Regions from separate parts of the [Pantoea] beijingensis genome, predicted to be linked through region 1. Evidence: predicted binding sites of a transcription regulator. Region 1 holds the regulator's gene; each other region holds the start of a gene.

Region 1 (10,293 bases):
GTGGAGTAGAGCTTGTTACCTTTAAAAGTACGGCGGATAAAAAAGGCACCTAAACGCCGGAAAATCGGTCCGGCTGGCCAGAAATTCAGATTAATACCGGCAGCGATATGAGGGGGAACCAGCCCCTGATGATAAAGCACATAGGAGAGCAACAGGTAATCCATGTGGCTGCGGTGGCAGGGCACATAGACGATTTCATGTCCATCCTGCGCCAGTTGGCGTACCCGCTCGCCACCATTAACATTAATGCCCTGATACAGTTTGCTCCATGTCCAATCCATAACACGAGCGGTCAGTCGAACTGTTTCATGGGAGAAATCAGCTGCGATCTCTTCCATCAGCTCAATAGCATTTTGTTGCGCCTTTTCGTGGGGTATTTTTTTACTGCGTGCTTCATCCTCTACCGCTTTAGCAATAGCTTTCGATTTTAGCAAGCGCTTAAATAACTCCTCGCGCACCGGCAAACGCGGACCTACGGCCGCCAGACGCTGCCGGGCAAAGTGCATCCGCGCGACGCGTGCCAGCTTTTGCGCGATCGTCTTGTCGGTACCATGTTCCGTTGCCATATAGCGCAAGGAAACCATTGGAGAGAAGCGAACGAAACTGTCTCGCCCAAGCCACAGCACGGCAAAGAATTTTTGCACGCCATTTAATACGCGCAAGTGCGGTGTTTGTTCGCCCTGTACTTCGCGGCCAGGCGCACGGCCAAACATCACTGAAACCGGCACCATCTGTACGTCAAGATCGGGATTGCTTCGATGCAGATCCAGATACTCATGGAAAAGCTTTACCGATTCCAGATTAGGTACAAAGTAGGGGAACACGCGTGGGCCTTCATGAATAAAGACATGACGCGGCAATTCCGTCCCATCTATCTCCAGCGGTTCCAGTGGATCGGGCAGATTATGGATACGGCACTGCGCTCGCAGTGCAAGGAGATCGGCCTTTGAATCATAAGGCAACACATACATAATAGGGTGCGAGGTATCGAGCCCCAGTTCAGCTACCGGATCGGCCGGAATAGCCTTGCTCTTCACCAAAAATGAGAGCGGTAAATTCAGTAACTTATAATAGAAATTACGCCAACCTGACATAGATAACATGAAGCCTCTTGTTAGCAAAGCGCGGCAAGCATACCAGAAAGTGCCACCAAGATCTGTGGCATTGCAATTTGCGCATCATCCCCAAATTGACGTTAAACATCTCAAAGGGTTCAATTAATATGGCAAATAACGTAACGGGTTTGACTCGTATCATCAAAGCAGCGGGTTATTCCTGGCAAGGATTGCGCGCAGCATGGCAGCATGAAGCCGCGTTTCGACAGGAGTCGATAGCGGCGCTAATCGCGATTGTGATTGCTTGCTGGCTCGAGGTTGATGCCGTAACTCGCGTGTTATTAATTGGTTCCGTGCTGCTGGTTGTGATCGTGGAGATTCTGAATAGTGCCATTGAGGCGATTGTTGACCGCGTTGGTAGTGATTTCCATCCTCTCTCCGGCCGGGCAAAGGATATGGGCTCTGCTGCGGTCCTGTTAAGCATTCTGCTTGCCCTCTTCGTCTGGATAATGTTGCTGTGGCCACTTTTACGATAGCCTGCTCAAAATTCCACAAATCGCTGTTTTTTTGACTCATTTAGGTTTTCAAGCCACAAATACCTGTATATACTCACAGCGACTGTATAAACAACCAGGGGGCGGAATGAAAGCACTAACAGCAAGGCAGCAACAGGTTTACGATCTGATTCGTGATCACATTAATCAGACTGGTATGCCGCCTACGCGTGCGGAAATTGCTGCGCAACTGGGTTTCCGTTCCCCTAATGCTGCGGAAGAACACCTGAAGGCGCTGGCACGCAAAGGCGTAATTGAAATTGTTTCCGGTGCTTCACGCGGTATTCGTTTGATGATGGAAGACGAAACGGGTCTGCCACTCATTGGTCGGGTGGCCGCGGGCGAACCGCTTTTGGCGCAGGAGCATATTGAATGCCACTTCCAGGTGGATGCTGGTTTATTTAAACCGCATGCTGATTTTCTGCTGCGTGTTAGCGGTATGTCCATGAAAGATATTGGTATCATGGACGGCGATTTACTTGCGGTGCATAAAACGCAGGACGTGCATAACGGACAGATTGTGGTTGCGCGTATTGATGATGAAGTTACCGTTAAGCGATTGAAAAAACAAGGAAATACGGTTCAGCTTTTGCCAGAGAATAGTGAGTTTCAACCAATTGTTGTCGACTTGCGTCAGCAATCTCTGACCATTGAAGGTTTGGCTGTTGGGGTAATTCGTAACGGTAACTGGTTATAAAAGTAGTGCAGCTTGCACGCTGATGGTATCGGCGTGCGTTTGAGTGGATGTTTTTGTATCCGTTGCATCCGTTCACGCATCCTCCAATAAAAGGGCATTTCGCGTTCTGAATGCTTATGCGACTCTTTTCCGTAGCTGATAAAAATCTGTGGCGTCTTGCACTACCGATGATCCTGTCAAATATCTCTGTGCCATTATTGGGCCTGGTTGATACCGCCGTTATTGGTCATCTTGATAGCCCCGCGTATCTTGGCGGTGTGGCTATTGGTACGACCGCCACCAGCTTTCTGTTTATGCTGCTGTTATTCCTGCGAATGAGCACGACAGGATTAACCGCGCAGGCATTTGGTGTGGGCAATAAACCCGCGCTGGCACGTGCGCTGATGCAACCTTTATTCATCGCACTGGTTGCCGGGGCATTTTTTGTCCTGTGTAAAGAGCCCTTAAGTCATCTGGCGATCCGTATCGTGGGTGGTAACGGTGAAGTGCTCTACCAGGCTCATCAGTTTATGTCGATAAGGTGGCTAAGCGCACCGGCAACGCTGGCGAATCTTGTGATACTGGGTTGGTTGCTGGGGGTGCAGTATGCGCGTGCGCCGGTGGTATTGTTGGTGGTCGGCAATCTGGTCAATATTCTTCTCGATTTGTGGTTTGTAATCGGGCTGAAGTGGGGGGTGGCAGGCGCTGCTGCTGCAACGGCTATCGCCGAGTATGCCGCTTTAGTGGTCGGGTTATTGATGATTTGGCGCGTGCTCAAACTGCGAGGTATTTCACTGTCGCTACTGTGCCGCAGCTGGCGTGGCGATTTTTCTCGCCTGCTGCGCCTGAATCGCGACATCATGTTGCGATCTTTGCTGTTACAACTCTGTTTTGCTTCACTGACTATTTTGGGTGCACGTTTGGGGAGCGATACCGTTGCGGTGAATGCGGTCTTATTGATGTTCCTCACCTTTACCGCCTATGCTCTCGACGGATTTGCCTATGCGGTGGAGGCCTATTCAGGGGAAGCATATGGTGCCCGTGATGGCAGTAAGTTGCTCAAAGTATGGCATGCCTCTTGTCGGCAAGCGGGATTAGTTGCCCTCTTTTTTTCACTGGTCTACGCCCTGATCGGGGAGTGGATCGTTTCGATGCTGACATCATTGCCGTCGTTGCGCGAGCTGGCTGGGCACTATCTGATTTGGCAGGTGGTTTTACCGTTGATTGGTGTCTGGTGCTATCTACTGGATGGCATGTTTATCGGCGCGACGCGTGGTAGTGATATGCGTAATGGCATGGCGGTTGCGGCATTGGGTTATGGCCTGACGCTGCTGACATTGCCGTGGCTTGGGAATCATGGGTTGTGGCTGGCGGTGATGGTGTTTTTGATGCTTCGGGGGATAACACTTTGGTGGATCTGGCACCAGCATTGGAAAAAAGGGAGTTGGTTCCCCAGCTGATAGACGTAATGCTGTTTTCCATCCGTTGATGATGGGTTCGAATATTGCTAATGCATTCAGGATGTTGTGCTTATTTTTAGTTTCTATTTTGGGATTTTTATCTGCCTTTTCGTCTCATTGCAATAATATGAACTACAATTAAAACTGTAATCAGCAAGTAGACAGCGTTTTCCTCCAACGGAAAAGCGTTCTCTGATATGTAACACCAGAAGCTGTTATCACCTAAGGTAGAGGAATTGAACATGAATAGAGACGAAGCCGGCGGTAACTGGAAACAGTTTAAAGGTAAAGTGAAAGAGAAATGGGGCAAGTTGACCGATGATGATATGACCGTTATCGAAGGTAAACGCGATCAACTTGTCGGAAAAATTCAGGAACGATACGGATATGCGAAGGATGAAGCGGAGAAAGAGGTCAACGATTGGGAAACAACCAATAAAGACTATCGCTGGTAGACGCATATGCCTGTTGTATTTGACGCGGCAGCGTTTTTTATCCGTCTCGGCGTCATTGGCTCTATAGAGAACAGCGTAAGCCTCAGGACGTTACGTCGTGGCTGTATATAGCGCTGTTTAAGCCTTTCAGGACGATGCTCCTACCCAGGCACACGGAGGTGCCGTTTAATATTTCTTCTACTTCTCTGGCGAAGAGTCATTTCTCCCTTACTTACGCTTTATTCGCTAAATGTACCCCTACGCTCCCCCCCACAATGTGGGATCGACGCCGATGCCGATAGTGGCTAGCGACCGCGTTTTTTGCTCACTAAACTATGATCGTGCTGACAATTATCTTGCTGAGCGCAAGACTCAACTTCAACGCAGCCGGCACATAGCCCGTGAGCTTCGATAATACTGTGTCTCAGGTTAAAACCGGACTGATGTGACAGTATTTGTAAGATATCTTCAACGCCCTGAGCATGCCTTTCATCAACTGAACCACATCGGTCGCATATTAACATGGCTGAAGTATGCCGGGGTTCCTCGACATGGTGACAAACTACATAGCTATTATTCGATTCAACGCGGTGAATAAATCCTTGTTCCAGAAGGAAATCAAGTGCGCGATAGACGGTAGGTGGCTTGGCTTGAGGTTCTGAAACGCGCAGCAAATCGAGGAGGTCATAAGCGCTGATAGCTCCATTTTGTTCGCTCATTAATCGTAGGACTTCCAGGCGCTGTGGTGTCAGACGCACATTACGTTGCTGACAGAGTTTCTCAGCCTGTGACAGGATCTGTTCAGGAAGAATAGGACTCATAAAAGATCTCCGCGCCGAAATGAGATGTTATCTTATCACGTACGCAAAAAAACACCGAATGCTACAGGATGCGCTCATACAGTCAACTCGCCGTGATCCTGTTCGCTCGTTGGTAATACCCTACATCGGCCCAATCACTCAGATGCGACTTAATTTCTGCAGGGTACTGAGGCGTGCGATCCGCACCTTGGCTAATTCTGTGATATCCTTGCACACATAATCGTCATTTATTAACCTCCACAGAGTTATCTTTCTTCATGACCCATAATCCCCCTGCAAACCGCTTTTCCATCGCTCCCATGCTTGACTGGACAGATCGCCACTGCCGTTATTTTCATCGTCAGCTGACACAACAGGCGTTGCTTTATACCGAAATGGTGACAACCGGCGCGATCATCCATGGCAAGGGCGACTATCTTGCCTGGAATGAAGAGGAGCAGCCGGTGGCGCTACAGCTTGGTGGTAGCGACCCTGCCGCGTTAGCCCAGTGTGCGAAGCTGGCAGAAGCGCGTGGTTACAGCGAAATTAACCTTAACGTGGGTTGCCCTTCAGATCGCGTACAAAATGGCCGGTTTGGTGCCTGCCTGATGGGTGAAGCTGCGCTGGTAGCGGATTGTATTAAAGCGATGCGTGATGTAGTCGCGATCCCGGTTACGGTCAAAACCCGCATCGGTATTGATGAGCAGGATAGTTATGCGTTTTTATGCGATTTTATTAGTACGGTGGCGCATCAAGGGGGCTGCGATACCTTTATTATTCATGCACGTAAAGCCTGGCTTTCTGGTCTAAGCCCGAAGGAGAACCGCGAGGTTCCCCCACTTGACTACCCACGTGTCTATCAGTTAAAGCGTGATTTCCCACAATTAACCCTGGCTATTAATGGCGGCGTGAAAACCCTGAGTGAAGCACGAAACCACCTGCAGTATCTTGATGGCGTAATGATGGGGCGTGAAGCCTATCAGAATCCCGCTATTTTGATGCAGGTTGATCGTGAGCTATTTGGGAGCGATCGCCCGGAAATTGATCCCGTTGCGGTTGTCAGAGCGATGTACCCCTATATTGAGCGCGAGCTATCCCAGGGGACGTATCTTGGACACGTGACACGGCATATGCTGGGTCTGTTCCAGGGGATCCCGGGAGCACGTCAGTGGCGACGTCATTTGAGTGAAAACGCCCATAAGCCAGGTGCAGGGATTGACGTAGTGGAGCAGGCCCTTTCATTGGTTGCTGATAAGATCCCGATGACAGCCTGATGTTGCTGCTGGGCGCCGTTAATATTTAACCATTTTTTAGTCAGTTTCACCATGCAGGAGTTCTCGGCTTTTATAAAAAGATATATTTTCCAATGCATTAAGGCACACTGTGAGCTGGCATGCTTCTTGTAATAGCGATCCCATATTCTGTTATCTGGAGCTTGCCAAATGGACATCCTGTTTGTGATTGGTTTTTTTTTGATGTTGCTGCTGACCGGTGTTTCCCTGCCTGGCATACTGGCCGCGCTGATGGTTGCCACCCTCTTTATGATTGTCGGTGGGCTGTTAGCTGTTGTTGTAAAAATGTTGCCGTGGCTGATTATGGCGATCGTAGCGGTATGGATTTACCGCGGATGGAAAAATCCAAAACCGCGCGATCGACGCTGGACTTCGTTTTAATAAATCAATGCGTTATGGATATGCAGTGAAAATGGAATGCGCGCTGGATCACAGCATGGCTGTTTGCTCAGCTCTTTACCGCATTTAAACATACTTTTTACTTATATTTTATGTCAGGATAAATGCAGTTGAGTCAAACGTATTCATCGCCGCTGACCCTACAACCAGCGTGAACAATAAAATAATAAAAAAAGGGCTTCCCACGGGAGCCCTTTTTACATGAAGCCGCTAAGGTATCAGCAGGCTTGATCCTTGCGTCGTACGACTCTCCAGCATTTTATGGGCGTGTTGTGCATCGCGGAGCGCGAACTTTTGATTGTCGGGCACATCGACTTTGATAACCCCGCTGGCAATGAGTGAAAACAGTTCACTACTGGCTAATGCCAGTTCCTGACGCGTGGTGACATAACTATGCAGCGTTGGGCGCGTAACGTACAGTGAGCCTTTCTGACTAAGAATGCCCAGGTTAACGCCGGTTACCGGGCCGGAAGCGTTGCCAAAACTTACCAGCAGCCCACGCGGTTGTAGACTGTCCAGCGAGGCTTCCCAGGTATCTTTACCTACCGAATCGTAAACGACGCGCACTTTTTCCCCACCGGTCAGCTCATTGACTCGGGTGACTATATCTTCTTCCCGATAATTGATCGTCGCCCATGCCCCGGCATTTTTTGCTAGTGTGGCTTTCTCCTCGGATCCGACAGTACCAATCAAATGTGCGCCTAGCGCTTTTGCCCACTGACAGGCAATCAATCCCACACCACCCGCCGCCGCATGGAACAGGAACACTTCATTGGGTTGAACTTCATAGGTTTGGCGCAGCAGATAATGTACCGTCAACCCCTTTAAAAAGCAGGCAGCAGCTTGTTCAAATGAAATGGCATCCGGGAGTAAAGCGACTTTATCAACGTGAAGGTTGTGTAATTCACTGTAGGCACCAAGTGGAGATTGAGCATAAACAACGCGATCGCCCGGTTTCACGGTGGTGACTGCCGAACCCACTTTTTTAACGACTCCGGCCGCCTCGGTACCTAGTCCTGAAGGCATTCCGGGCGGTGAGTAAAGCCCGCTGCGGATGTAAGTATCAATGTAGTTGATACCGATTGCCTTATTTTCAACCTGTACTTCCTGAGCGGCAGGATCGTCAAGGTCGATATCCACCCATTGCAATACCTCCGGACCGCCGTGCTGAGAGAACTGTATACGTTTCGTCATGATGACTCCTGTTAACTCCGCGTGATTGATGAGAGGACGTAAAGCACATGAACGAGTATACTTGCGCGTCTCCTCAACTGATTTTCGGTATTGCATTCACTATGGCAGGAAATAAACCCACCAACAAATCGAACGAAACGCGTGACCGCCAGATGGAAGGGCTAAAACTACCGCCTCATTCATTGGAAGCGGAGCAGTCGGTGTTGGGTGGTTTGATGCTGGATAATGAACGTTGGGATAACGTTGCAGAGCGCGTGGTTGCGGAGGATTTCTTTAGTCGTCCACATCGGCTGATCTTTGGCGAAATGCAACGTCTGCTTGAGATGAGCAAACCGATTGACCTTATCACTCTTTCTGAATCACTTGAGCAGAAGGGCGAACTGGACATGGTTGGCGGTTTTGCCTATCTGGCCGAGTTATCAAAAAATACGCCAAGTGCGGCAAACATTGGCGCTTATGCCGATATTGTTCGTGAACGTGCGGTTGTACGTGAAATGATTTCTGTTGCCAACGAGATCGCCGATGCCGGTTTTGATCCGCAGGGACGTAGCAGTGAGGATCTGCTGGATCTTGCTGAATCTCGCGTTTTCCAGATTGCGGAAAGCCGTGCCAATAAAGATGAAGGCCCTAAAAGCATCGATCAGATACTTGAGGCTACGGTGTCCCGCATTGAATCCCTGTATCAAACGCCACATGATGGCGTCACGGGTGTGGATACCGGCTATCAGGATCTGAACAAGAAAACTGCAGGCCTGCAGCGATCGGATTTGATTATCGTTGCCGCGCGTCCGTCAATGGGGAAAACGACCTTCGCCATGAACCTGTGTGAAAACGCGGCGATGTTGCAGGATAAACCCGTCTTAATCTTCAGTCTTGAGATGCCCGGCGAGCAGATCATGATGCGTATGCTGGCATCCTTATCGCGTGTGGATCAGACGCGTATTCGAACCGGTCAGTTGGACGATGAAGACTGGGCGCGTATCTCGGCTACGATGGGCATTCTGCTTGAGAAGAAGAACATGTATATCGATGATTCTTCAGGCCTGACACCAACTGAGGTCCGTTCCCGTGCGCGTCGTGTCTTCCGTGAAAACGATGGGCTGAGCCTGATTATGATCGACTACCTCCAGCTAATGCGTGTTCCTTCACTTTCAGATAATCGTACGCTGGAAATTGCCGAAATCTCCCGCTCGCTGAAAGCATTAGCAAAAGAGCTACAGGTACCGGTGGTGGCATTATCGCAGCTTAACCGCTCGTTGGAGCAACGTGCAGATAAACGTCCAGTTAACTCGGATCTGCGTGAGTCCGGCTCCATTGAGCAGGATGCCGATCTGATCATGTTTATTTATCGTGATGAGGTATATCACGAAAACAGCGATATGAAAGGTATCGCTGAAATTATCCTGGGTAAGCAGCGTAATGGTCCCATCGGTACCGTACGTCTGACGTTTAATGGCCAATGGTCCCGCTTTGATAACTACGCCGGACCGCAATACGACGACGAATAAGTAAAATAAAACCTAAGGGACAGAAACGCTGCTGTCTCATTGGTCCCTTCTTTCAGAGACGTCCGTACCTTTTCGCACGTTGGTGGCGTTATGCAGCAGGCAAGCATGACGCGACTTCTTCTGGCTATTAGAAAATAGTGTTGGACATTACCTGAAAAAATGCGCTTATCTGTAGTGGCTTTGGGCCTTTATTTATTCGTGGATTGGTCATGACCAATATTGATGACTTCGATCTTAAGATACTGACTTTCTTACAAACTAACGGTCGACTTACCAATCAGGAATTAAGTGATTTAGTCGGGCTATCAGCATCGCAATGCTCGCGACGCCGTATTAGCCTGGAGCAGGCTAATTTGATTCTTGGCTATCATGCGCGTCTTTCACCAGATGCCGTTGGGTTGGGAATGATTGGGCTAATAGAAGTACGCCTGATCAATCACACGTCGGAATATGTTGAAAGTTTCCATCGGATGGTTGCCGGGGAATCGGCGATCGTCGATGCCTGGAAAACCACCGGGGATGCGGATTATCTATTAAAGGTTGCCGTTGCTGATTTAGCGGGATTAAGTGCGCTCATTAGCCAACTGGTGGCTGGCCATCAGAGTGTGGCTCACGTTAAAACCTCTGTAGTACTGAACAGGCTGAAGGAAAATGGTTTGATGATGAGCTCCCGTCCTTAATTGTCGCGCTGCCGTTAACAAAATCTGTCGGCATATTAAGGAACAGGAAAGTCATTATTTTTAGACATCTATGTGCAACTTAGCGGTACATCAGTCCGGTTTTGCCTAAAATTGGACAATCAGAAATCTTCGTTATCAATGGGTTAATTCATTGGCACCATCCGGTTGTAATTTGCGCCCCGGATGGTGCGATTTTTTAATGTGTTAAAACTGCGATTGCCGCATGTGACCCAATGCTAAC
Region 2 (10,293 bases), 1.3 Mb from region 1:
CGCAGCACTCACCGATCTTGATGACCGTCTTAGCGGGCGATTGCGCAATCTGATTATTACGCTGATCAGTTTTTGTATTGCGTCAGTGTCTATTGAACGTCTTTTCCCCTATCCCTGGCTATTTATTGTTGGATTAGCCGTATCAACTTGGGGATTTATCCTGCTTGGCGCATTAGGGCAGCGCTACGCCACCATTGCGTTTGGTGCGCTACTGATCGCCATTTATACTATGTTAGGCATCGGGCTTTTTCCGCAGTGGTATTTACAGCCGGCACTGCTGCTGATCGGGGCCATCTGGTATAACCTGCTTACGCTCACCGGCCATCTGCTGTTTCCGATACGTCCATTACAGGAAAATTTAGCCCGCAGTTTTGAACAGTTGGCACATTACCTTGAGGCAAAAGCCAACCTTTTCGATCCGGACATAGAGGAAGATGAAGATGCACCGTTAATTGACGTTGCAATGGCTAATAGTCAGTTGGTGGCTGTTTTAAACCAAACCAAAAATTCCATCCAGTCACGGTTGCGTGGCGATCGAGGCCAACGGGGCACCCGACGCGCACTCCATTATTACTTTGTTGCCCAGGATATTCACGAACGAGCGAGCTCGTCACACGTTCAATATCACCTGTTACGCAGAGCCTACCGCTACAATGAAATTTTGTTTCGCTTCCAGCGGCTACTCAATATGCAGGCAAAAGCCTGTAACCAGTTGGCTCGATCAATATTAAGACGCGAGACTTATCAGCATGATGCTCGTTTTGAACGCGCCTTCGCTCATCTGCAAATGGCGCTGGAGCGTCTGCCTGTCAATGCCGAGGGGGCAGGCGATATAAAAGCAATGCACTACCTGCTTAATAATTTAAAAGCTATTGATGCACAGCTGGCGACCATTGAATCAGAACAGGCACTGGCGCATGAACATATTAATAGCGAAAACAGCCTCTCAAGCGAAGGCCTTACCGGCTGGAGCGACATCAAGCTGCGTATCAGCCGCCACTTAACGCCGGAGTCAGCCCTCTTTCGTCATGCAGTAAGAATGTCGTTAGTGCTGTGTGTGGGGTACGCTTTTATTCAATTGGCAGATTTACAACGGGGTTACTGGATCCTGTTAACCAGTCTTTTCGTTTGCCAGCCTAATTACAATGCCACCCGGCGGCGCCTGGCACTTCGCATTGCGGGCACACTGGCAGGAATCGTGTTGGGCTTACCCATCTTATGGCTGGTTCCCTCCGTTGACGGCCAGCTTATTCTTATCGTACTCAGTGGCGTTCTTTTCTTTGCCTTTCGCAATATACGCTATGCACATGCAACCATGTATATCACACTGCTGGTTCTGCTTTGTTTTAACTTGCTTGGTGAAGGATTTGAAGTCGCTATTCCGCGTATTCTGGATACTCTTCTGGGGTGTGGACTTGCCTGGTTTGCCGTCAGCTTTATCTGGCCAGATTGGCAATTCCGTCGCTTGCCTGCTGTAGCCGAACGCACACTTAGCGCTAACTGCCGCTACCTTGATGCCATTCTGGTTCAATACCATCAGGGCAAAGACAACCGATTAGATTATCGTATTGCCCGTCGTGATGCCCATAACGGAAATGCCGAATTAGCGTCAGTGGTATCGAATATGTCGACAGAAACAAGAGGCGATCCGGCACGGCTGGACGCCGCATTTCGTCTGCTTTGCCTGAATCACTCTTTTCTGAGTTATATCTCCGCACTGGGGGCGCATCGGGAAAAAATCACACGTTCTGAAATGTTGGCATTACTCGATGACGCCGTTTGTTATGCTGATGATGTACTGCAAGTGGATGATGTCACCGACCAACAGGCTGAACATATGCTTGATACGCTGACCCAGCGCATGGCTAAGCTTGAGCCTAGCCATGACACCACTGAATCATTGATTTTGCAGCAACTGGGCTTGCTGATCGCACTTTTACCCGAAATCTCGCAATTAAAGAAACAGATCGTACATTCATTCTAATTCTGAATGTTCTCTCTTTCCTGCCCCGTTGTTTGCGTGATTAAACCAGTCTCGCAGTTCTTCCTGGATTGCGACGGGAAGCGCTGCGCGGTGGTATCCTGAGATCGCCCCCTCCAGAGCAAAGAGCGTGTTGATACCGATGTTTTTATTGACCGCTTTCAGCTTTAGCCAACTACGCCTCGCGCCCGTTTCCCGCAACATTTTCACGCTGCAGATTCCCACCTGACGTAATAGCATCTCAAGCCGCACGCACATATTGGGCAGGTCTTTGACTCGGAGGTTTAGGCGTCGGGTTTTCCCTTCCCGCTGAGCATGCTTCAGCGCCCCCTGCGACAGTAATAGTAATTTTTCCGGCTGCTGCCAGAGCGCTTCATTCACATGGTAATACGCCAGTGATATCGGCATGCCACGTTTATTAAAAATCAGCGGAGCCATGCTTCCCTCAATGATATAGGGTTGGATTTGCTCACACGCGCGCAGATAAAGTTCACCTTCGGCTATCACAGCAAAAACAACTTTATTCACCGCGAGGCTATACCCCCCAAACTGCGTGCGCGCATCAATTTTACCCAGCGAAGCCAGACTGCGTATAGATTGTTCTACCCTCTGTTTCGAGTTTTGCATCTCTCTCTCCTTGAACAGAAAACACTCCATAAAACACTTTATTTACAATCAATTAGAAAGTATGCAATTCACGTAACCTGTTCAATCAATAAATGCTTTAGGGATCTTTTACATTCTCAATCTGCGATCTGTTTTCCGAAAATGAGGTTGATCTTTGCGCACAACCCATATACTGTACATTCATACAGTGTCATCGTGAGATATAAATTATGCGCACTCATTTCCTGAAAAGTTACTCTCCACGTAGTGGTATCGGCCTTCCTTCCACCCAGCCCTCTCTACACACATCGGCAAGCGGTTGGGTGAGCGAACTTAGCTACAGAGAAGATCAACCGGGCATGACGCAAATGCTCCTGTTACCACTGCTTCAGCAGTTAGGTATGCAGTCTCGCTGGCAGTTGTGGTTAACACCCCCACAGAAGATTAGTCGTCGCTGGTTAGAAACATCAGGCTTACCACTTGATAAAGTGATGCAGCTTCCGCAAATGGGTCAAATCAGCACTGTTGAGGCGATGATTAAAGCTCTGCAAACAGGAAACTATAGTGTCGTGTTAGGCTGGATACCGCACGATATGAATTCAGAAGATCGACGCAGGTTGGATGAAGCTGCTGCTATGGGCCAGGCTTTAGGCCTGATCATGCGCCCACAATTTTGCCTTTCGCCCTCTGCCGGACCAGAAAGTGGGATAAAAATTCACTCTACTTTGTATCATTAAGTAAAAATAAGATTTATCTCAGGATTCTCTACCGTGACTCTTGCCTTGGTTCGCTTATTCTACTCTGGCGCGGCTTAGCAATGAATTTGCCGCCCGGAAAGCGATTTTTCAATGAACAGAAACGCCCGGTAAATGTTAGCAAATATGTACGAAACGCTTTTTTTTTGCTGGCCATCGTCACATCACACTTGTAAGTTTCCCGGTACGTTGTAGACTTTATGTCGCTAGGGTGCTCAATAACCTCCGTTTTTCGGTAGAGTAACAATCGAGCTTATTACCCGGCGAAGGATAAACCAAGGGCTTAATTTAAAGCTCATTGCCTATTTGGATGATAACGAGGCGCAAAAAATGAAAAAGACAGCTATCGCAATTGCAGTGGCACTGGCTGGCTTCGCTACCGTAGCGCAGGCCGCTCCGAAAGATGACACCTGGTATACCGGTGCTAAACTGGGCTGGTCTCAGTACCATGACACAGGTTACTACGGTAATGGTTATGAAAATAATGATGGCACAACACATGAAAGCCAGCTTGGCGCTGGTGCATTCATGGGTTATCAGGCTAATCCTTATTTAGGTTTCGAGCTGGGCTATGACTGGCTTGGCCGTATGCCGAACAAAGGCAGCAACATAAACGGTGCTTTCAAAGCGCAGGGCGTGCAGTTGGCAGCTAAATTAAGCTACCCAATCACAGACGACCTGGACCTGTACACCCGTCTGGGTGGTATGGTTTGGCGTGCTGATGCAACACAGAACAACAACGGCAATCGCATCAGCGATCATGACACCGGCGTTTCTCCGCTGGCCGCTGTTGGTGTTGAATATGCGCTGACCAAAAACTGGGCAACCCGTTTGGATTACCAGTGGGTTAACAACATCGGTGATGCAAACACCGTTGGTGCTCGTCCAGACAACGCCATGCTGAGCCTGGGTCTGTCTTACCGTTTCGGTCAAGACGATGTAGCTGCTCCAGCTCCGGCTCCAGCTCCAGCTCCGGCTCCAGTTGTTGAAACCAAGCGTTTCACTCTGAAGTCTGACGTTCTGTTTAACTTCAACAAAGCTTCTCTGAAGTCAGAAGGTCAGCAGGCTCTGGATCAGCTGTATACCCAACTGAGCTCACTGGATCCTAAAGATGGTTCCGTTGTTGTTCTGGGTTATACCGACCGTATCGGTTCTGAGCAATACAACCAGAAACTGTCTGAGCAGCGCGCTCAGTCTGTGGTTGATTACCTGGTCTCTAAAGGTATCCCAGCTGATAAGATCTCTGCACGTGGCGAGGGTAAATCTAACCCAGTTACTGGCAACACCTGTGACAGCGTTAAAGGCCGCAGCGCCCTTATCGACTGCCTGGCGCCAGACCGTCGCGTAGAAATCGAAGTTAAAGGCATCAAAGACGTTGTAACTCAGCCACAGGCTTAAGTTATATCGCGTTAATAAAAAAACCCCGTTTATACGGGGTTTTTTTATATCTGATGATAATCCAGAGTTACTGTTTATCTCACTCTTCCGGTTTACCTAAAATATCTTTCAGGTCCTGTTTCAGTAAAGACATCTGGCTGGCATATTTCTCTTTGCGTTCAGCGTCTTCGATCAACTGGACGATTGTTTCAGAAAGTGTGCTGTGGCGGCGATGCGCCAACCCCGCCAGACGCTGCCACACCAGATATTCCAGATCAATAGACTTCTTGCGTGTGTGCTGATGTTCAGCGTTAAAATGGCGTTTCCTGCGCGCACGTATCGTTTGCTTAAGACGATTCTCAAGCACAGGATTCATATGCTCAGCAATCCATTGCAGTACCTCAACGGGCCGGTTTTCTAAAGCCAATAACGCTTCTACCGCCTCCTGAGCTGCACTAAATTCGATATAACGCGTAATCAGCTCACCTTCCCGGTGTTTTTTGACCAGATATTTCCATTTCCATCCACTTTCAAGGTTTTCGAGTTGCTGATATTTCATCGGGATCTCATCGTGACCACGTAACAAGTTAAGAATAACAGTTTTTTTCCAGCATGCGGCACTGAAAATGTTTTGATCTTACAGGTTAAAACATCCGTGTACCGCTAAATGTATCTCTACGGTGCTTAACCGGCTGAAATCTTGTATAATCACGCTTTTCCTCAATTCAGATAAATACGATAACTTTGACCAGCAACCAACTCGAATGGCGCGCCCTACAGCCTGATACTGACAGCTTCCAGCACATTTTTTCACGTTCTTTTACTGGCGACAGTGATAGCCTTGCCGAGGTTCAACCTCGTCTGGTCAATGCGCTAAGTTTGCTGCAGCAATCTTCGATTAATTCGCCATTGATGCTGGTAAAATGTGCGGAAAATAGTGAATATCTGCCACTACTATCTGGAGCCCTACAGCACATTGCTGTTGCACAAGACGTGATTTTTGGTGGACGTTACCTTATTAATGGGCAACAAATAAGCTGGGAGCCAGCACTATCCGCCGATGATGATTTCGCTACCCGGGGTGAAATCCGGTTTGCAGACTGGATTGAGGCCGAACAGCTTTTTGGCTGCGTGCGGGTTTTCAACGACCGCATTCAATTACAACCGGGACTGCTCCATCGTGTTAACGGCGGTACGCTGGTGCTGTCACTGCGCACGCTGCTCGCTCAGCCGCTGTTGTGGCTTCGTCTGAAACAGATTTTGACCCGACAATCGTTCGACTGGCTTTCCCCTGACGAGACCAAGCCTCTGCCTGTTGCGATCCCATCAATGCCGATGCATTTTAAGCTGGTGCTGTCTGGTGAACGTGACGCGTTAGCGGATTTTCAGGCCATGGAGCCTGAACTGTCCGCGCTATGCATTTACAGTGAATTTGAAGAAAACTTACAGCTTGTCGAAGCTGAAGATATCTCGCTGTGGTGCCAGTGGATCGCAGATATTGCCGCGGAATTATCCTTTCCAGTTATCGAAGCAGATTTCTGGCCGGTACTCATGCGGGAAGCCGTACGTTATACGGGCGATCAGGAAACACTCCCGCTGTGCCCTGCCTGGATAGGTCGACAACTCCGCGAAACGGCATTATATGATGAGGCAGGTAAACTCAACGGCGATAGCCTGAGCGCCGCGCTGGAAGCCAGAGAGTGGCGGGAAAACTACCTTTCAGAGCGAGTGCGTGATGAGATCCTGCTTGAGCAAATACTGATTGAGACGGAAGGTGAGGCTATTGGCCAAATTAATGGTCTGTCAGTAATTGAATTTCCAGGACACCCTCGTGCTTTTGGCGAACCTTCGCGTATTAGTTGTGTCGTACATCCCGGTGATGGCGAGTTTACCGACGTTGAACGTAAAGCAGAGTTGGGCGGTAATATCCATGCAAAAGGCATGATGATAATGCAGGCTTATTTAATCTCTGAGCTGCAGCTGGAGCAGCCACTCCCCTTTTCGGCTTCCGTAGTTTTCGAACAATCGTACTCTGAAGTTGATGGAGATAGCGCGTCACTGGCTGAACTCTGCGCATTGATTAGTGCGCTCGCCAATCAACCCATCAACCAGCAAATTGCGGTCACAGGTTCGGTGGACCAGTTCGGTAATGTTCAACCTGTTGGCGGGTTAAACGAAAAAATCGAAGGCTTCTTCGAAATTTGTCGCCAGCGCGGATTAAGTGGTAAGCAAGGTGTGATTATTCCGGCGATAAACGTTCGCCATCTTAGCTTACAGCCGTCCGTTGTTGATGCGGTACGTAAGGGAGATTTTCACTTGTGGGCAGTAAGTCGTGCTGATGAAGCACTACCGCTGCTCACGGGTGTTGAGTGGGATAAAGAGCAAGGCGCTTGTCTGCTGCGTTCGATTCAGGAGCGTATTGCTCAAATTCACCAGCAGGACGCGCGCCAGCGTCCCTGGCCGCTGCGTTGGCTAAACTGGTTTAACCACAGCTGATCGGACTTGTTCAGCTTACACCTGTTAGCTAACCTTCGTGATTCACTAAAATAAGGCTTATTTATACATGGTAGATAAACGCGAATCCTATACCAAAGAAGACCTGATCGCTTCCGGTCGTGGTGAACTGTTTGGTGCTGAAGGTCCTCCGTTACCAGCAGGTAATATGTTGATGATGGACCGCGTCATTAAAATGACTGAAGATGGTGGCAACTACGGAAAAGGTTTTGTAGAAGCCGAGTTAGATATCAATCCCGATCTTTGGTTCTTTGGGTGCCACTTCATCGGTGACCCGGTAATGCCAGGTTGCCTGGGTTTAGATGCCATGTGGCAGTTAGTTGGATTTTATCTTGGCTGGTTGGGTGCAGAAGGCAAAGGCCGTGCGCTCGGCGTAGGCGAAGTAAAATTTACCGGACAGGTTTTACCTTCCGCGAAAAAAGTGACTTACCGCATTCATTTTAAACGTGTAATCAATCGGAAGTTGGTTATGGGCGTTGCTGATGGCGAAGTGCTGGTTGACGGTCACGTAATTTACAATGCCACCGACCTGAAAGTTGGCTTGTTCAAAGATACAACGGCATTCTGATTGCTTAAAATGAAAACCTCCGCGTATAGCGGAGGTTAACTTCCCTTGTTGATAGACAGTCAGTTACGCGGTAACCGCCCTGTCCTCCATGGCTTGTCGCCAACCTCCCAACCAGTGAGATCTCGCATCAATCATCTGGTAAGGACACATCTCTTTTGAGCGTCCGGTGATTCCCGCTTGATAACCTCGTGAATGAGCCCGTTCCAGCCGATCACGTTTCTGTCTCTTCATCATGCCTCGTTTCCCTCATTTTGGTCTGGTGGAATCTGGTTTCAAAGAAAACAGTGGTCACACTTCATGCAGCCACAATTAAGTTCTACCTGCTAAAACTTAAAAGATCAATGCGCAAAATTCACGCCAATGTCATAAATGTGAAGCACCCTTCACGGCTATCCTGATATATCCATGTAGTGGAAATCAATTTATGTCCCTGAAATACAAAAAAAAGCCAGAACATGTTTTTTATGCTCTGGCTTGCGTAATCAACGACTTAACGCTTCGTGCATTTTTTTCTAATTGATGCCACTTAGCGCATTAGCAATCTGCTGCGCCTGCTGTCGCCATCCTTCCGCCAGCGTCCGGACAAGAGCATCATAGCCATCATCGTCCTGTGCCAGCGAAATCATGAAAGGACGTTTAATCAGCTCCCCCTCATGTTCCAGCACCCACTCACCGCTGATAATAGCTTTACCGTCGTAACGCCCATGAAAACCGGTCACATTGACGTTCAGCGTATCATGCTGCTGGCCCAGAGGTGATGATGAAATAACCCAGCTCGGCAGTGATGCGCTCAAATTACTTACCAGCGTCTGCTGAAGCTGTTGGTCAAGGGGACTCGCCCATAAATTGTTCGCCGCAATCACGTACTGTACATCATTGGTTTGGTACACAACGCCATTACCCGCCAGATAATCCGGCACCGCGACATGTTCAATCCACAAGACATGTCTGCCAGAGCCAGCCTCCTTAAGCAGGCTGGTGTTAGCCGGCACGCTATGCGCTAACGCAGGAAGTTGATAGTACGTAGTTTCGGGTGTACGGCTACAGGCGCTGAGTAAAAGCACCATGGCTACGGGTATCCATTTCATCATTATTTAGCCCTCTTTGGCTGCGGATCCTGACCGGGCTTCGCCTCAAAGACCAGTGCATTGCTTTTACTGTTCAACGTTTTCAGTACCGGCTGGAGCTCACGCAGAACCTGATCGAGACGCTGCATATCTCCTACCATCTTCGAATAGGCTGGTGAGCCCGGTTGGAAGCCTTTCATGCTGCGATTCAACTCACGCAGTGTTTTCTGCATGTCTTGTGGGAGATCTTTCATCGACTGACTGGATGTCAGTTGGTTAAGATTATTCAGCGTTTTTTGTAACTCACGCATCGTACGTTGACTTTCAGCAAGCGTATTTGTGGCCTGGTCGATCATCGGATTCAGCGGCAAAGCATTCACTTTGTCCAGCGCTGCAACTAATTTTTGCTGAATCTGACTCAACCCCCCGCTGGTAGTTGGAATAATTTCATAGCCACCAATTGCATTGGGTCCGGTATAAGGCTGTACGTTTTCATAAAAATCGAGGTCCACATACAGGGAACCCGTTAGTAAGTTACCGGATTTCAACGCAGCACGTAAACCGCGTTTTTTGCCATCCTGAAGATGCTGTTCAAGATTGAAATTTCCTCCCAGTCGATTAATAAAGCGCTCAGGTTCAATGCGAATCAGCACCGGGATGCGATAGTCAGTATTAAGTTGCTGGTTGGTTCCTGGTACCAGGAATGGAACCTGAGCCACTGTGCCAAGGCGGATCCCGCGGAATTCAACAGGTGCGCCCGGCTGCAGTCCACGAATCGAATCATTAAAGAACATGACAAAATCCTGGTGCTCAGTAAACAGTGAGTCCTGGATGCTGCGCTGATCGTCAAACAATTGATATTCAGCATTATTCTGGGCTGGATGCCCCAATTCGCGACCATCGGGCACATCAAAACTGACACCACCACTGAACAGTGTGGTGAGCGATCCCATCTCTACACGCATACCAGAAGCCGACATGTCGACAGCGATACCACTGTCTTTCCAGAAACGGACGTTAGTCGTAATCAGACGATCATAGGGTGCGCTAATAAATAGCTGATAACGCATCGCTCGCTTATCAGCATCAAAATTGCTGGTTTCAACGCTCCCCACGCGATAACCACGGAACAGGACTGGATCTCCCGCATTGAGCTGTCCCGCTTTTTTGCTGTCGAGTGTGATGCGCACACCTTTTGCATCCGGCGGCGCCAGTGGCGGCGCGTCCAGCAGCTGGTAATGCTCCTGGTTAGCACCTTTAGTTCCGGGTTGTAATTCTATATAAGCACCCGATAGTAAGGTGTTTAATCCTGTGACACCTTCACGCCCTATCTGCGGCTTTACCACCCAAAAGGCACTGTCACCATGCAGTAGCTTTTCCATCCCGGAATTAAGCCGAGCTTTGATTTCAACATGGTGCAGGTCA
Region 3 (10,293 bases), 1.2 Mb from region 1:
CCGATAGCGAGCAGGCCATTAGGCTCTCTCAACGCCATTTCTGGTGGAGGAAAATTTAGTGATTCGCGGGATAGCTGAATCAATCGCATAGTGGGTTATTCCCTGACGGTGATAACACGGGCATGGCAGATGTCCGGATGACATTGATTATACGCGCTTGCCAGATCCAGGTGTTCTGGCAAAAAAATTATAACGCCAAACGTTGATGAAAATGCCAATAGCGCCCCCGGGCCTCAAGCAATTGCAGGTGATTGCCATGCTCAATAATCGTGCCTTGATCCATCACATAAATATGATCAAACGTGTCAAGGCTCTGCAGTCGATGTGTTACCATCACAACCGTTTTTTGGGCGGTCAGCTTAGCAAGGAGAGCCAGAATATGATGTTCAGTTTCTGCATCTAACCCTTCTGTCGGTTCGTCCAGGAGTAGTAACTCACCGCTATGCAGCAGCGCGCGTGCCAGGCCCAACCGCCGTAATTCACCACCGGAAAGTTGACGGCCGCCTTCCCCCATCCATGCATTCAATCCCTCAGCGTTATCCAGTAACTTATTCAGTCCCACCTGGCGCAGTATCTCTTCCAGTTTGCTATCGTCAGCGTCCGGTGCGGCGAGGCGTAAATTATCCCGTAGCGTCTGGCTGAACAGATGGACGCGCTGGCTAACAACGCTGATACGCGCGCGTAGCGAGGTTTCATCCCATTGCGGCAACGCTACGCCATTGAGCTGAATACTGCCGCTTTGTACGTTCCATGCTCGGGTGAGTAATTGGAGCAACGTTGATTTACCACAGCCGGTAGGTCCGAGTAACACAATTTTTTCACCCGTGGCGACGGTCAATGAAAGATGCTGAATAGCCGGTTCAACTGTATGCTCGTAGCGGAAACTGACATCAGTAAGCTGCACCGCAGCGCCGGGCGAAACCGTTGTATGGCGATCGGGGAAAACAACATCGGGTTGTTGATCGATAATCTGCGACACGCGTAGCGCGGATGCCACAACCTGACCTAAATGTTGAAACGCAGCGCTAACGGGGGCCAGTGCTTCAAAGGCGGCGAGCGTACAAAAAACAAATAGCGCGATGAACGCCCCCGGAGATGCAAAATTACCGACGCCTCCCGCACTCAGCCATAGCAGCAGGATAACAGTGGCACCACTAATAAGCATCATCACGCTCTGTGACAATCCGGTCAGGTTGGCCTGCCGTTGCTGAGCTTGCTGCCACTGCTGTTCAGAATTCTCTAACTGACGACGAAAATCCTGCGCGCTGCCATAAATATTCAGCTCGGCATGGCCCTGCAGCCAGCGGGTTAGCTGCAAACGATACTGGCCGCGAAGTTGAGTTATTGCCGCACCGGCAGGTTGCCCGGCTCGATAGAATAGTGGAGGCAAAAACAGTAGCGTAAGCAATAAAATACTCCCCAACGTGAGCGCCAGGTTTATATCGAGCCAGCTCAGGCCAAAAGTCACGACCACAATTACCGTAAATGCCCCAATCAGCGGGGAAATAACGCGCAGATAGAGATGATCGAGCGTGTCGACATCAGCAACCAGACGATTAAGAAGTTCACCCTTACGAAAGTGGGCGATCCCCGCGGGCGAGAGCGGTAGCAACTTACTGAAAGTAAATACGCGCAAATGCTGTAACACCCGGAAAGTACCATCGTGGCTGACTAAACGCTCGAAATAGCGTGCGGCGGTGCGCGTGATTGCCGCACCACGTACGCCGGCAGCCGGCAGCATATAATTAAAGCTATAGAGGCCAGCGATACCTGCCAATGATGATGCTGCAAGGAACCAGCCAGAAAGGGTTAATAAGCCGATGCTGGCCAGCAGGGTGACCGCGGCGAGTATCACGCCCAATGCCAGCAGCCAGGTATGGCGGCGGTATAGTTTTAAAAAAGGAAGGAGGGCTTTCATTATTCGATTTCTCCCTGACGCTGGGCCAGCAAACTGGCAAAAGGTCCGCGAGCGGCGGACAATTCGTCATAGTGCCCCTGCTGGATCAACAAACCATCACGCATGACCCAAATTTCATCCCAAAGTGCGAGCTGGTGCAATTGATGCGTGACCAATAACGTGGTTTGTTGGTAAGAAGCCTGCTGCAATGCAAACATCACGCGTTGCTCGCTATCGGCGTCAAGACTCGCTGCCGGCTCGTCAAGCAGCAGAAGTTGTGCGGGCTTGAGCAATGCTCTGGCAACCGCCACACGCTGTGCCTGGCCGACCGAAAGACGAGCCGCATCCTCTCCCAATTCTGTATCAAGTCCTTCCGGCAGGCGGGGCAGAAACTCATCAACGCTGGCTTGTTGCAACGCGTTGTTCAGGCTGATATCACCCGCTGTACCGCCTGTCAGATTATCCCGTAGCGTCCGTGCAGGGAGATGAGGATTTTGTCCGACCCATGCCAGTCGCTGTTGCCAGCTTTCGGGGGAAATGTCGCGCAGTTCAATGCCATTTATGGTCAACGACCCCTGATAAGGAAGAAAACCCAGCAGTACATTGAGTAGCGAGGTTTTCCCGGCTCCGCTCTGTCCGACCAATGCAATGCGTTTCCTCTCTCCGAGTGTAAAACTTAGCGGGCCGGCGAGCGTTGCACCAGACGGTGACAAGATTGTGAGTTCATGTGCCACAATGCTTAATGTCGGGGCCTCCGGGAAAGGTTGAACACCCCGCTGCATAACGCGATCGTCACTCTGTTTCAGGAAAGTGTGCAATGCATCTGCTGCGCCAACCGCCTGCGCCTTTGCATGATAGAAAGTACCTAAATCGCGCAAAGGTTGAAAAAATTCAGGAGCGAGGATCAGGACAAGGAAACCGGCGAACAGGGTAACGCTATTTCCGTAATGACCGAAATCCAGTTCACCCAAATAGGAAAAACCAAAATAGACCGCCACAATGGCGATGGAAATTGAGGCAAAAAACTCTAAAACGGCAGATGAAAGAAAAGCGAGACGCAGCACTTCCATGGTGCGGCGGCGAAAACTCTCCGAGGCCTGGCGAATACTTTCAGTCTCTGCGTCAGCGCGATGAAAGAGGCGCAATGTCTCCATCCCACGTAGGCGATCGAGGAAGTGACCGCTAAGACGTGAAAGAGCAAGGAAATTACGTCGGTTTGCGTCGGCAGCCCCCATTCCCACCAGGGCCATAAACAGCGGAATTAGCGGCGCAGTTGCCAGTAAAATAAGCCCGGCAGCCCAGTTAACAGGAAAAATAGCGATCAATATAAAGCAGGGAATTAACACTGCCAGCGTCATCTGCGGTAAATAGCGCGCATAGTAATCCTGCATCTCTTCTATTTGCTCTAATAGCAGCGTGGCCCAACTTCCGGCTGGTTTTCCCTGGATCCAGGCAGGGCCGAGTGCGTCCAGTCGATCGAGCACTGCTTTACGTAGCGTGCGGCGGATAATCTTGCCGGCATAAAAACCACAGCGCTCACGTAGCCAGGCAATAATGGCACGACCAACGAAGCAGAGCAGTAAAGAGAGAACATCAGGGATCAGACTGGCGCGAGGCAATTGCAGCACGATCAGATTATGCAGTAATGATGCCAGCAGCCATGCCTGCAAAATAATCAGTAGCGCTGCCGCCAGGCCAAGCAGAAAAGAGAACCTTAGCCAACGACGCGCATACACGCTTTGTTGCTTCAGCCAGCGGGTGAGTTCTTGTTGACGCGTTTTATTCATCAAATGCCGTTCTTGTCGAAAAAACGAAACTGGCAGCCGATCGGCAATGCCACATGAATGACCCAAGCAGCAGGCGCAGGCAATGTTACAGCGCAGATAATAAAAAGGCGACTGTTCAACAGTCGCCAGAGCTAATTTCGATCAAGTTATTAACAAGTTACTTATCGTTTTTAACCAGGCCGTCAAGGTAACGCTCCGCATCCAGCGCAGCCATACAGCCAGTACCGGCCGAGGTAATTGCCTGACGATAGATATGATCCATCACGTCGCCTGCGGCAAACACGCCAGGAATACTGGTTTGCGTTGCGTTGCCCTGGATACCGGACTGCACTTTGATATATCCATTTTCCAGCGCTAATTGGCCGTTAAAAATAGCTGTATTAGGGCTGTGGCCGATGGCAACAAATAGTCCGGCTACGTCAAGCTGCTCGGTATGTTCTTGCTCATGAACCGAACGTAACCGAACACCGGTGACACCCATCTGATCGCCCAGGACTTCTTCCAGGGTACGGTCAGTATGTAACACGATATTGCCATTTTTCACTTTTTCCATTAGACGATCGATTAGGATCTTCTCTGCACGAAAGCTGTCGCGACGATGGATTAAGTGGACTTCAGCGGCAATATTAGCCAGATACAGGGCTTCTTCAACCGCAGTGTTTCCGCCACCAATAACTGCAACTTTTTGATTGCGATAGAAAAATCCATCACATGTGGCACAAGCGGAAACGCCTTTGCCTTTAAATGCTTCTTCTGAAGGCAGACCCAAATAGCGAGCCGATGCACCCGTCGCAATAATTAACGCGTCAGCGGTATATTCGCCGCTATCACCTGTTAGACGGAATGGTCTGTTTTGCAGGTCTACGGTGTGGATGTGATCGAAAATAATTTCCGTATTGAATTTAACAGCATGCTCATGCATGCGTTCCATCAGCAATGGGCCGGTCAATTCGCTGGGATCGCCAGGCCAGTTTTCGACGTCAGTGGTTGTGGTTAACTGACCGCCTTTCTCCAGGCCGGTAATCAATACTGGATTCAGGTTAGCGCGCGCGGCGTACACTGCGGCAGTATAGCCCGCCGGGCCAGAGCCCAGAATTAATAGTTTACTGTGTTTGGCCGTGCTCATGAGATCCTCATTGGTTAACTGGCAAACATGATTAGAGATTGTATGGAATTTAGCGTCGCAAAAAAAGTATTCCGCAGTTTTGTTAGCAATCACTGTAAGAGCTTTTGCCGATGAGTGATGGGTTTTCGCTGCAGCGGCCACAATCGTACGTTTACCCGAAAGAATAAAAGCAAAAATATCCATTAAAAAACAGTTATGCAGCCAGCGATTTGGCATGTTGTACTGATTTTGTTTGTTTTACTTTGACAATCGGCTGCGCTTTTGCGAAAACATTGTAAGAAGCAGAGGGTTTTTGGGATGCCACAGCAGGGTTTGATGCCATGTTACGCGTTTTTTTCCCGAATAAACTCAGCCTGTCATTGGTAATGACGCATGGTCCGGACAGACAACATGCGCCATAACACGTGAGCGCTTTTACGGGCAACAGGCGCAATGTCTTCACTTCAAAGAACCCTGTAACAGTGATGTTGTTCAGGGGATGGCAGGTTAAGGGAAGGAATTAAGAGAGACTATAATAATGGTAGACAATAAAAAACGTCCTGGTAAAGATCTCGACAGAATCGACCGTAATATCCTGAATGAATTACAAAAGGATGGTCGTATTTCGAACGTTGAACTTTCTAAACGGGTGGGATTATCCCCAACACCGTGTCTTGAACGTGTTCGTCGTCTGGAACGGCAAGGCTTTATCCTTGGCTATACCGCCCAGCTCAACCCACACTACCTGGACGCTTCACTGTTAGTTTTTGTTGAGATTACTCTGAATCGTGGTGCACCAGATGTGTTCGAACAATTTAACGCCGCGGTACAAAAACTTGAGGAAACTCAAGAATGTCACCTTGTTTCCGGTGATTTTGACTATCTGTTGAAAACGCGCGTGCCAGATATGTCGGCCTATCGTAAACTATTGGGTGAAACCTTGCTGCGTCTGCCGGGCGTGAATGACACGCGCACTTACGTGGTCATGGAAGAAGTGAAACAAAGTAATCGCTTAGTGATTAAAACGCGATAACACAGGGCAGGTGCAAAACCTGATAGATTTCGGTACACTCCTGTGAATTCATACAGGTTCAGCGTCGGGCTTGCCCGGCGCTGTTGCCTTCATAGTTTACAGGCACCTGGAGAGTTCTCTTGAGCCAGGAATACACAGAAGATAAAGAAGTTTCGTTACAGCCGCTGAGTAGTGGACGTCGTTTACTCGAAGCGTTGTTAATTATTGTGGCTCTTTTCGCCGTCTATCTGATGGTGGCGTTAGTGAGCTTTAACCCTTCCGATCCCAGTTGGTCACAGACCGCCTGGCATGAGCCTATCCATAATTTGGGTGGGGGGGTAGGGGCGTGGCTTGCGGACACGCTACTGTTCATCTTTGGTGTAATGGCCTATGCCATTCCACCGGTCATTCTTGGACTATGCTGGATTACCTTTCGTCAGCGCGATAGCCAGGACTATATCGATTATTTTGCTGTTGCCCTGCGTTTGATCGGCGTGTTGGCTCTGGTGGTGACTACCTGTGGCCTTGCGGCACTGAATGCGGACGATATCTGGTATTTTGCCTCCGGCGGTGTGATTGGCAGCTTGATGAGTAACGCGATGGCTCCGTGGTTTAGTGGCGCGGGTGGCACATTGACGCTGCTGTGCGTTTGGGCTGCTGGCCTGACGCTATATACCGGATGGTCCTGGCTGACGATTGCGGAAAAAATCGGTGGCGCCGTGATGGGGGTTCTGACCTTCGCCAGTAATCGCTCACGTCGCGAAGATGAATGGCATGACGATGAGATTGATACACACGCTGAGGAACCCGTCATCAATAGTGCGTTGACGCCCAGTGATGATGACGATGACGTTTTGCTCGCGGCGCCGAAAAAAATCGTTGATGATGCAATTGTTACAACAGATATAGCTAAAGATGAAGAGCTGCTCAATCAAGCGGATCCTCTGTTGGTTAAGGCCGCAACTGCCACCACGACGGCTTTGGCTACCAGCGCCGCTGCTGCTGAACAACTGCCGGTAGATAATTTGGCATCGGTACCTTCAGTAGCGACAACTGAGAACCCGATTGTTACGCCGACTACACAGGCACATTCAGCCGTCGCGTCAACACAATTGAGTACGCAGCCTGAAGAACCCCCTGTCTATCGTTTTGAAATCCCTGAAGAGGTACCTGCGTCCGGATATAATCGGCAAGATGAAGGCCCGCGCATGGGGAACTGGCGCGATGACCCCCCGGTTAACGACGCTTCTCCTTTCGATTTTTCGTTACCTGCTACGGATGCGGTTGATCTTCCGTTTTCTGCCGAAAAGGGCAGTGATTTTTCTTCTGCGTCAAAAATGGCGGGAGGCGCGGCGGCGGCACCGTTTATGCCTGGCTTTAGCGCCACCAGTGTGGCGGACAGTAATCCTCAAGTGAAGCAAGGCATTGGACCTGAATTGCCGCGTCCTAATCCGGTTAAGCTCCCGACGCGTCGGGAACTGGCTTCCTTCGGTATCAAGTTGCCATCTCAGCGTATGGCGGAAGAGCGTGCCAGAGAGGAGGAGAGCCGTCAGCAACCAGCATCGTTGACCGAGCAAGAGGATGATTCAATCCAGGAGGCGCAATTACGGGAATCCTGGCAGGCGCAGCAACAGCAACGTTATGGTGAAACATTTACATCAGAAGAAGACGATGAAGAAGCATTGCAGCAGGCTGCGCTGGCTCGCCAATTTGCGCAGCAACAGCAGCAGCGTTATTCAGTGCCGGAAGAGGAGGATAAGACTTCTGCTTTCTCGCTGGATACTTCAAATGCGTTCAATTTTTCGCCGATGGATGACTTGGTTGATAAAGGACCGAGTGAACCACTGTTTACGATTGCAGCGGTGCCTGATGTTGATGCGCCACAGCCTGTGGCATCACCCTCGAACTGGCAGCAAACTCAGACGCCTGAGCCACTTCAGGTAGCGCAGCCAATCCAGGTGCCCCAGCCAGCAATACAAGCGCCGCAAACTATGCGACATGCTGAGCAAACTGCTGTCCCGGAAGCGCCTGCGCCTAACAGTCTGATTCATCCGTTCCTGATGCGTCATGAGCAACCGTTGGAGAAACCAACCACGCCTTTACCGACGCTTGATCTGCTAACCTCTCCACCTGAAGAGGAAGAGCCGGTTGATATGTTTGCTCTGGAGCAAACAGCGCGTCTGGTAGAAGCACGCTTAGGCGATTACCGCGTGAAGGCTGAAGTCGTGGGCATTTCCCCTGGCCCCGTGATCACGCGCTTTGAATTGGATCTGGCTCCTGGCGTTAAAGCCGCGCGTATCTCTAACCTTTCACGTGATTTAGCAAGGTCACTTTCCGCTGTTGCGGTGCGTGTGGTGGAAGTGATTCCGGGTAAACCGTATGTAGGTCTTGAGTTGCCTAACAAGCATCGTCAGACAGTCTATTTGCGTGAAGTGCTTGATTGTGCGAAGTTCCGGGATAATCCATCACCGCTTGCAATTGTGTTGGGCAAAGATATTGCCGGCCAACCTGTAGTGGCTGACCTGGCAAAAATGCCCCATCTCTTGGTTGCGGGGACTACCGGCTCAGGTAAGTCGGTTGGCGTTAACGCCATGATTATCAGTATGCTGTACAAAGCGACACCGGAAGAGGTGCGCTTTATTATGATAGACCCGAAAATGCTCGAATTGTCGGTTTATGAAGGTATTCCACATCTGTTAACGGAAGTGGTTACTGATATGAAAGATGCCGCCAACGCCTTGCGCTGGAGCGTAGGTGAGATGGAACGTCGTTATAAATTGATGTCGGCGCTCGGCGTACGTAATCTGGCTGGTTACAACGAAAAAATTGAGCAAGCGGATGCGATGGGGCGTCCCATTCCGGACCCATTCTGGAAACCTGGCGATAGCATGGATATGACACCGCCAGTCCTGGAGAAACTGCCCTACATCGTGGTGATGGTCGACGAATTTGCTGACCTGATGATGGCAGTTGGTAAGAAGGTGGAGGAATTGATCGCGCGTTTGGCACAAAAAGCACGTGCCGCCGGCATCCATCTGGTACTGGCGACGCAGCGGCCTTCGGTTGATGTAATTACCGGATTGATTAAAGCCAATATACCAACACGTATTGCCTTTACCGTTTCCAGTAAAATTGACTCGCGCACCATTCTCGACCAGGCGGGGGCGGAATCGCTATTAGGGATGGGGGATATGCTTTATATGCCACCTAACTCGTCAATTCCAGTGCGCGTTCACGGGGCTTTTGTGCGCGATCAGGAAGTGCATGCTGTGGTGCAGGACTGGAAAGCGCGAGGCCGTCCACAATATATCGACAGTATTACTGCGGGCGATGAAAGCGAAGGTGGCGGTGCCGGTCTTGACAGCGGTGAAGAGTTGGATCCGTTGTTCGATCAGGCTGTTGCCTTTATTGTGGAAAAACGGCGTGCGTCAATTTCAGGAGTACAACGTCAATTCCGTATTGGTTATAACCGTGCGGCACGTATCATTGAGCAAATGGAAGCTCAGGGTATTGTTTCATCGCCCGGGCATAATGGTAACCGTGAGGTGTTGGCTCCGCCGTCACATGAAATGTGATAAATCACCCAACGCACTGTCTTAACCTGTAGTGCCCTCGGGCCAGGCTTGCCTGGCCCGTTGCTTATCTGGGTTTTGTCCCCATAATCTGTTCAGGAACGATTTCAGCAAATTCTCCTGTCAGGGGCGCACAACCCTGGCTATGTTTGTTCAGGCCATGCCGCATTTATTCGCGGGATAAAATAGTGTCAATAAGGAATCTGTTGTAATGAAAAAAATATTGCTCTCTTGCTGCCTGCTGACGTCCTTAATTTCTGCTGGTGCGCTGGCTGATGCTTCCAGTGATTTACAGCAGCGCCTGGATAAAGTTAAAAGCTTTCATGCCAGCTTTAGCCAAAAGGTTACCGATGCGACAGGTGCTTCAATTCAGGATGGCGAAGGTGAACTCTGGGTTCAGCGTCCAAATCTATTCAACTGGCATATGACGACGCCTGATGAAAGTATTTTAGTTTCAGATGGTAAAGCTCTGTGGTTTTATAATCCTTTTGTTGAGCAGGTGAGCGTGACGTCCCTGGAAGATGCCACCAGCAACACCCCCTTTATGCTGATTGCCCGTAACCAGTCCAGCGACTGGAAGCAATACAATATTAAACAGCAGGGTGATAATTTTGAGCTGACACCAAAATCCAGCGATGGAAACCTGAAACAGTTCACGATTAATGTTTCGGCAAATGGCACCATTAATCAGTTCAGCGCGGTAGAACAAGATAATCAGCGCAGCGCGTATACGCTTAAAACACAGCAAAATGGTGCCGTCAGTGCCGATAAATTTACCTTTACGCCACCGAAAGGTGTGACGGTGGACGATCAGCGTCAGTGAGGTTTGCGTGAGTAATCTGTCTCTGGATTTTTCCCATAATGAGTTTCAGCCACTGGCCGCCCGTATGCGGCCAGTGACGCTGGCGCACTACATTGGT

What was found. The regulator LexA, encoded in region 1, represses DNA repair genes until DNA is damaged. The targets are predictions, from matches to a motif close to TNCTGTATGTACATACAGNA.
Region 2: sulA (SOS-induced cell division inhibitor SulA) is a predicted target of LexA. The motif match lies at 2,779-2,798, and genes of this name have one in related genera.
Region 3: J1C60_RS11400 (DNA translocase FtsK 4TM domain-containing protein) is a predicted target of LexA. The motif match lies at 5,861-5,880, and genes of this name have one in related genera.

What each region holds. Positions count from the first base shown of each region.
Region 1 covers NZ_CP071409.1:3,724,966-3,735,258, reverse strand. Annotated here, with positions in the region: gene plsB (glycerol-3-phosphate 1-O-acyltransferase PlsB) at 1-1,094, opposite strand, end outside; gene J1C60_RS16910 (diacylglycerol kinase) at 1,223-1,591, shown strand; gene lexA (transcriptional repressor LexA) at 1,698-2,306, shown strand; gene dinF (MATE family efflux transporter DinF) at 2,423-3,745, shown strand; gene J1C60_RS16895 (CsbD family protein) at 3,988-4,200, shown strand; gene zur (zinc uptake transcriptional repressor Zur) at 4,485-5,000, opposite strand; gene dusA (tRNA dihydrouridine(20/20a) synthase DusA) at 5,258-6,253, shown strand; gene pspG (envelope stress response protein PspG) at 6,422-6,652, shown strand; gene J1C60_RS16875 (quinone oxidoreductase) at 6,881-7,864, opposite strand; gene dnaB (replicative DNA helicase) at 7,966-9,372, shown strand; gene J1C60_RS16865 (Lrp/AsnC family transcriptional regulator) at 9,582-10,052, shown strand.
Region 2 covers NZ_CP071409.1:2,454,947-2,465,239, forward strand. Annotated here, with positions in the region: gene yccS (YccS family putative transporter) at 1-1,984, shown strand, start outside; gene J1C60_RS11160 (TfoX/Sxy family DNA transformation protein) at 1,976-2,608, opposite strand; gene sulA (SOS-induced cell division inhibitor SulA) at 2,818-3,324, shown strand; gene ompA (porin OmpA) at 3,673-4,740, shown strand; gene matP (macrodomain Ter protein MatP) at 4,820-5,278, opposite strand; gene J1C60_RS11180 (AAA family ATPase) at 5,464-7,215, shown strand; gene fabA (bifunctional 3-hydroxydecanoyl-ACP dehydratase/trans-2-decenoyl-ACP isomerase) at 7,283-7,801, shown strand; gene rmf (ribosome modulation factor) at 7,865-8,032, opposite strand; gene pqiC (membrane integrity-associated transporter subunit PqiC) at 8,314-8,892, opposite strand; gene pqiB (intermembrane transport protein PqiB) at 8,892-10,293, opposite strand, start outside.
Region 3 covers NZ_CP071409.1:2,519,941-2,530,233, reverse strand. Annotated here, with positions in the region: gene aat (leucyl/phenylalanyl-tRNA--protein transferase) at 1-89, opposite strand, end outside; gene cydC (heme ABC transporter ATP-binding protein/permease CydC) at 188-1,918, opposite strand; gene cydD (heme ABC transporter permease/ATP-binding protein CydD) at 1,918-3,684, opposite strand; gene trxB (thioredoxin-disulfide reductase) at 3,842-4,810, opposite strand; gene lrp (leucine-responsive transcriptional regulator Lrp) at 5,328-5,822, shown strand; gene J1C60_RS11400 (DNA translocase FtsK 4TM domain-containing protein) at 5,942-9,376, shown strand; gene lolA (outer membrane lipoprotein periplasmic chaperone LolA) at 9,585-10,196, shown strand; gene J1C60_RS11390 (replication-associated recombination protein A) at 10,204-10,293, shown strand, end outside.